Regions from separate parts of the Variovorax sp. FG153 genome, predicted to be linked through region 1. Evidence: riboswitches for the same ligand, from Rfam matches in the RefSeq annotation. Region 1 holds a riboswitch; the other holds the start of a gene.
What was found. A riboswitch is a leader RNA that binds a small molecule or an ion and turns the genes downstream of it on or off. The one in region 1 is predicted to bind glycine.

Region 1 (3,397 bases):
GCCAGTTCTCTTTTTTGCGTTCTTCGCGAAACCTTCGCGTCCTCTGCGTCCGGCAATCCGATTTCAGGACTTAGGCTTCGTCGGCAAATTTGCCGTAGGCGGTCTCGTCCATCAGCGCGTCGAGCTGCGCCGGTTCGGACAGCTTGACCTTGAAGAACCAGCCTTCGGCCAGCGGTGCACTGTTGGCGAGCGAGGGATCGGCGCGCAGGGCCTCGTTGACTTCGGTGATCTCGCCCGAGACGGGCATGAACACGTCGGCCGCGGCCTTCACCGACTCGACGACGCCGGCGACATCGCCCTGGGCGAAGCTCTTGCCGACCTCGGGCAGGTCGACGAAGACCACGTCGCCCAGCGCGTCCTGCGCATGGACGGTGATGCCGACCGTGGCGTTGCCGCCCTCGGCCTGCACCCATTCATGGTCCTTGGTGTACTTGATGCTCATGTCGAAAAACTCCTCGTGGATAAAAAGTGGCCGATGCCGGGGCGTAGGTTAGCCGCGGTAGTAGCGGGTCGGCACGAAAGGCAGCGTCGAGACCTCCATCGGCACCGGCTTGCCGCGCACGATGGCCTGCACCCGGGTGCCGGGCTCGGCGAAGGCGGTGGCCACGTAGCCCATGGCGACCGGCCGGTCGGCCGTCGGACCCAGCAGGCCGCTGGTGACCTGGCCGATGTCCTGGCCCTCGAAGGACTGCAGCGGCGTGCCGTCGCGCACCGGGATGCGCTCGAGCGCGACCAGGCCGACGCGGCGGCGCTTGAGCGTGTCGTGGTCGAGATGGCCGGCCGCGCCGGTGGCGGCGGTGAGCTGGGCCAGGATCTTCTCGGCGCCGGGGAAGCCACCCGCGCGCGCGCCGCCCGTGCGGCGCACCTTCTGGATCGCCCAGTTGAGCGAGGCCTCGACCGGCGTGGTACTGGTGTCGATGTCGCTGCCGTAGAGGCACAGGCCGGCCTCGAGCCGCAGCGAGTTGCGCGCGCCCAGGCCGATGGGCTTGACCTCGGGCTGGGCCAGCAGCAGTCGCGCCAGCGCCTCGGCGTCCTTCGCGGCGACCGAGATCTCGAAGCCGTCCTCGCCGGTGTAGCCGCTGCGCGTGACGAAGGCGGCTATGCCGCCGATCTGCACCGCGCCGCCGGTCATGAACACGAAGCGCTCGATGCCGGGCGAGAGCCTTGCCAGCGTGGCCGCGGCCTGCGGTCCCTGCAGCGCGAGCAGCGCCTGCTCGGGCAGCGGCTGCACCTGGCAGCGCTGGCCGATCTTCTGCTGGATGTGGGCGATGTCGGCCACCTTGCCGGCGCCGTTGACGATCACGAACAGCGAGCCGTTGCCTTCGTTGAAGAACATCAGGTCGTCGAGGATGCCGCCCTGGTCGTCGAGCAGCAGGCCGTAGCGCTGCTTGCCCGCGGGCAGGTCGATCACGTCGACCGGCATCAGGGTCTCGAAGGCGGCCGCGGCATCGGGCCCGGACAGGCGCAGCTGGCCCATGTGGGAGATGTCGAACAGGCCCGCGGCTTCGCGCGTGTGCCTGTGCTCGGCCATCAGGCCGGCGGGGTACTGGACCGGCATCGAATAGCCGGCGAAGGGCACCATGCGGGCGCCGAGTTCCAGGTGCAGCGCGTGCAGCGGGGTCTTGAGCAGTTCGGATTCGGGGGCGGAAGCAGCCACGGGGCACTCCTGGGGGCAGCAATCGAATGCCATGGCTCGCGCCATGGGGCCACCCCTGCTGTCCGCTTTACCTGAGAGATTCGCCCCACGATCGGGGTTTGCTCCTTCGGTGGACCGGGCGCCTGCGGCACCGGCCTCTCTCCAGCAAGGAAACGCCGTCCCGCGAGGGCCGGCGCTGTGTCAGTCCTTTTGCCTGAGCGTTCGGGGGTTCCCTGCGCCTTCGGCGGCCCCGTGCGGGGCTCTCTCCTGACCCGGGCGAGTGTAGTGGATTGCGGCGCCGGTTCAGTGCATCACTTCGGCCGGCGGCAGCAGCCGCTCGATGCGCTCGCGCAATGACTCCGCGCGCTCGGCGCCGGCCGTCTTCTCGACCTCGGTCAGCATCAGCGCGGCGATGGTCAGCATGGCCTCGCGGTCGCGCGCCTCGCGCAGCGCGTCGCGCATCTGCAGCGCGAAGCGCGGATCGCGGCGCACGAACATGCGCTCGCAGATGTCGAACAGGAACATGCGCGTGGTGGCCAGCGAGCGCTTGCCGTCGAAGGCGTCGGCGGCGGTCGAGACGTGGATGGGTTCGGCGGCCGGCGCGGGCTGCGGTTCCGGCGCCGCGGCCTCCACCGTCTCCACCACCGCCACCGTGCGCGGGTCGTGCAGGTAGCCGCGCTCCACCAGCGTCATCAGGGCCTGCTCGGCATCGCCGCGGCTCGCGAACAGCGGGCTGAAGTCGGTCAGCGAGCGGCGGCCGTCGGCCATCAGCAGCAAGGCCCGTTCGCGCTGGCTCAGGGTGCGCTGTCCGCCCTGGAGTTCGTCGCGCGCCTTGTCGGTCTTGGTGGGAAACATGCGGTGCCGCCGGGTCCGGGATGGAGCCCGAGCATCGCGGATGCGCGTGACATCTTCATGAAGCGCGGAACACCAAAGGCTTAAGCGTCGCCCGTGCGTGCGCTGCGGGTTTCGCGCTTCCGTTCGGCAACCCGGCAAGCCCTCGCGACAAGACCGGAACGCGCTCCGGACGGCGCGGGCTGCACCGGATGTTGCCGACCCCGATGAGCACGAGCCCGACCTTTCGCGACCTGCCGATGCGCGCGCCGGCCATCGCGGCGAACACCGCCGCGCGGGCCGAAGCCTATCGCGCCGACATCGACGGCCTGCGCGCCGTCGCGGTGCTCGCGGTGGTGTTCTTCCACGCCTTTCCGCGCGCGGTGCCCGGCGGCTTCATCGGCGTCGATGTCTTCTTCGTGATTTCGGGCTTCCTGATCACCTCGATCCTGCTGCGCGCGCAGGCCGAGGGCCGCTTCAGTTATCGCGACTTCTATGCGCGGCGCGTGCGGCGCATCTTCCCGGCGCTGCTGCTGGTGCTTGCCGCGGTGCTGGCCTTCGGCTGGTGGGTGCTGCTCGACGACGAGTTCAGGGCGCTCGGGCGGCAGGCGGGCGGCGGCGCCTTCTTCGTGGCCAATCTGGTCTTCTGGCGCGAGGCCGGCTACTTCGACGCCGCGGCCGAGCTCAAGCCGCTGCTGCACCTGTGGTCGCTGGGCATCGAGGAGCAGTTCTACATCCTGTGGCCGGTGCTGATCGCGCTGAGCTGGCGCCGGCGCTGGCCGCTGCTGCGCGTGCTGTGGCTGGTGGCGATCGCCTCCTTCGCGATCAACGTGCTGGGCATCCATTCGCATCGCGGGGCCTCGTTCTATTCGCCGCTGTCGCGCGCCTGGGAACTCGCGGCCGGCGGCATCGTGGCCTGCCTGCAGCTGC
Region 2 (3,397 bases), on a different contig from region 1:
GCCAGGGCGCGGCCGGCGGCGTGTTCTCGGGCGGCCTGTCGGGCGTGGTGTTCGGCGAGGGCGTGCGGCTGGTGTCGCGCGTCACGCAGGGCTGCCAGCCGCTGCGCTCGGGCAGCGCGCGCGAGCGCGAGATCACCGAGGCCGACGGCAACCTCGTGCTGCAGCTCGACGGCGAGCCCGCGCTCGACGTGCTGCTGGCCGACCTGCAGGTCTCGCTCGAGCGGCCGCAGGAGGCCATCGAGGCCGTGCGCGCCACCCTGGTGGGCCTGGTCGATGCTGGCAGCGATGGCATCCGCCGCACCGGCGACCTCGGCGCCGACGTGCTGGTGCGCCGCATCATCGGCCTCGACCCCACGCGCCGCGGCATCGCGATCGCCGACGTGGCCGAGGCCGGCATGCGCCTGAGCTTCTGCCGCCGCAACGCCCAGGCCGCGCGCGCCGACCTGATGCGCATCTGCGCCGAGATCCGCGAGGAGCTCGAGCCCGAGGAACAGACCCTGGCCACCGCGCGCGCCGTCGCCGCCGGCGAGGCCGAGGCGGCACCGCATCCCGCGCGGCGCATCGCCGGCGCCGTCTACGTGAGCTGCTCGGGCCGCGGCGGCCCGCACTTCGGCGCGCCCGGCGCCGAGCTGCAGATCGTGCGCCACGCGCTGGGCGACGTGCCGCTGGTCGGCTTCTTCGCCGCGGGCGAGATCGCGCGGCACCACGTGTATGGCTACACGGGGGTGCTGACTGTGTTCACGGCGGACTGAAGTCGGGATCGGACAGCCGAACGCGGAAGGAAGACCAAGGAGCGCAGAAGTCGCGAAAGAAGGCCATCAAGAAATTTCTTGGCGGTTGCTTTTGCGTCCTTCGCGAAACCTTCGCGTCCTCTGCGTCCGGCAACCCGCTTTCCGGGCCTCAGCCCAGCGCGGGCCGCGCCACGCCCGCCACGGGCCGGGGCAGTCCCGTGAACGCGAAATCCACCTCCGGCACCAGCCCGCTCACGATGCGCGCGATCGACTTGCCCGAGCCGCAGGCATGGGTCCAGCCGAGCGTGCCGTGGCCGGTGTTGAGGTAGAGGTTCGCGAGTTTCGTGCGGCCGATCAGCGGCACGTTGCTCGGCGTGGCCGGGCGCAGGCCGGTCCAGAACTGGGCTTGCGTGGTGTCGCCGGCGCCGGGGAAAAGTTGCTCGACGCGGCGCACGATGGCTTCGCAGCGCACGCGGTTGAGGTCGCGGTCGTAGCCGTTGAGCTCGGCCGTGCCGGCGATGCGCATGCGGTCGCCCGACTCCGAGGTGTAGCGCGAGAACACCAGCTTGTATTCGTCGTCGGTCAGCGAGACCTGGTAGGCCTTGCTCGCGTCCTTGACCGGCAGCGTGACCGAATAGCCCTTGGCCGGATAGATCGGCAGCCGGATGCCCAGCGGTGCCGCCAGCAGCGGGCTCAGCGATCCCATTGCCATCACGAAGGCATCGCCGCGGATGCGCTGGAAGCGGCCCTCGGCGTCGGTGGCCTCGACGTGGTCGATGGCGCCGCCCACCTCGCGCAGCGCGGTGATGGTGTGGCTCATCAGGAACTTCACGCCGGCCTCGGCCGCGCGCTTCGCGAGTTCGCGCGCGAAGCGGTTGGCGTCGCCCGATTCGTCCTCGGCCGTGTAGGTGGCACCGGCCAGCCGGGGCCGGATATGGGCCAGCGCGGGCTCGAGCTTCACGGCCTCGTCGGCCGAGATCACCTGGCGCTCGCAGCCCAGCGCGCGCATCTGCTCGGCGGGCGCGAGGGCGCCGTCGAACTCCTTTTGCGTCGTGTAGAAGTGCAGGATGCCCTGCGTGCGCTCGTCGTAGCGGATGCCGGTGTCGCGGCGCAGCTGCTGCAGCGTGTCGCGGCTGTAGGTGCCCAGGCGCACGATCTGCTCGATGTTGTGGCGCGTGCGCGCGGGCGTGCACTCGCGCAGGAACTGCAGGCCCCAGAGCCACTGGCGCATGTCGGCGCGGATGCGGAACAGCAGCGGGGCGTCTTCCTTGCCCAGCCACTGCAGCACCTTGAGCGGCGCGCTGGGATTGGCCCAGGGCTCGGCATGGCTCACCGAGATCTGGCCGCCGTTGGCGAAGCTGGTCTCGGCGGCCGGCGTGGCCTGCCGGTCGATCACGGTCACGTCGTGGCCGAGTTGCTGGAGGTAGTAGGCCGAGGTCACGCCGAGCAGGCCGGCGCCCAATACGATCACGCGCATTTCAAGTACCTTTCGAGGTCGAAGCGCTTGAACGGCTTGAAGGTCGTGCTACTGAATAGATAGCGCGCAACCGGACGGCCGTCCAATTGCCGCTCCCCCTGTCCTCGGTACCTGAGAGTTTCATCCGCTGCACCTTGCAGCGGACTTGCTCCTTCGGCGCAGCACGGCCGCGATGGGCGATGTGCTGGCTCTCCAGACGGCGTTTCAGTGGTTGCAGTACAGGTCCCGCGCGAAGCGTGGAGCCGACCTGAGCGTTTATGGGAGTTTGCGCCTTCGGTGGGGCTGCCTGCGCGATGCATGCGGCCCGCTCTCCTGCAATGGGTGGCGATTGTAGGCGGGCCCTGCGCACCGGCCAACCCCGGGATTCGGCCTTGCGCACGGGTGGGATAATCCATGCCCGGCCGCGCCCGCGCGGCTGCAGGCTTCGACCACGCGACTCAGCAATCACACAGCACAGGGGACTCCATGATCCTGGTTACCGGCGGCGCCGGCTTCATCGGCGCCAATTTCGTCCTCGACTGGATCGCGCAAGGCGACGAACCGGTCGTGAACCTCGACAAGCTCACCTACGCCGGCAATCTCGAGACCCTGGCCTCGCTCAAGGACGATCCGCGCCATGTCTTCGTGCAGGGCGACATCGGCGACAGCGCGCTGCTCGACCGCCTGCTGGCCGAGCACAAGCCGCGCGCGGTGGTCAATTTCGCGGCCGAGTCGCACGTGGACCGCTCGATTCACGGCCCCGAGGATTTCGTGCAGACCAACGTGCTCGGCACCTTCCGCCTGCTCGAGTCGGTGCGGGGTTACTGGAACGCGCTGCCGGCCGATCCGAAGGCGGCCTTCCGCTTCCTGCACGTGTCGACCGACGAGGTCTACGGCTCGCTCTCGAAGACCGACCCGGCCTTCACCGAGGAGAACAAGTACGAGCCCAACAGCCCCTACTCGGCCAGCAAGGCCGCGAGCGACCACCTCGTGCGCGCCTGGCACCACACCTACGGCCTGCCGGTGCTCACCACCAACTGCTCGAACAACTACGGCCCCTTCCATTTCCCCGAGAAGCTGATCCCGCTGATGATCGTCAACGCGCTGGCCGGCAAGCCGCTGCCCGTGTATGGCGACGGCATGCAGGTGCGCGACTGGCTCTACGTCAAGGACCACTGCAGCGCGATCCGCCGCGTGCTCGAGGCCGGCC

Region 2: it holds a riboswitch for glycine, as region 1 does, so the genes downstream of both, ACODT0_RS05320 (D-amino acid dehydrogenase) here and gcvT (glycine cleavage system aminomethyltransferase GcvT) in region 1, are expected to answer to the same signal.

Annotation. Positions count from the first base shown of each region.
Region 1 covers NZ_JBMDKG010000052.1:49,780-53,176, forward strand. Annotated here, with positions in the region: gene gcvH (glycine cleavage system protein GcvH) at 71-442, opposite strand; gene gcvT (glycine cleavage system aminomethyltransferase GcvT) at 491-1,690, opposite strand; glycine riboswitch at 1,706-1,812, opposite strand; glycine riboswitch at 1,833-1,916, opposite strand; gene ACODT0_RS35470 (hypothetical protein) at 1,940-2,491, opposite strand; gene ACODT0_RS35475 (acyltransferase family protein) at 2,695-3,397, shown strand, end outside.
Region 2 covers NZ_JBMDKG010000003.1:13,049-16,445, forward strand. Annotated here, with positions in the region: gene ACODT0_RS05315 (FIST signal transduction protein) at 1-752, shown strand, start outside; gene ACODT0_RS05320 (D-amino acid dehydrogenase) at 901-2,208, opposite strand; glycine riboswitch at 2,297-2,414, opposite strand; gene rfbB (dTDP-glucose 4,6-dehydratase) at 2,674-3,397, shown strand, end outside.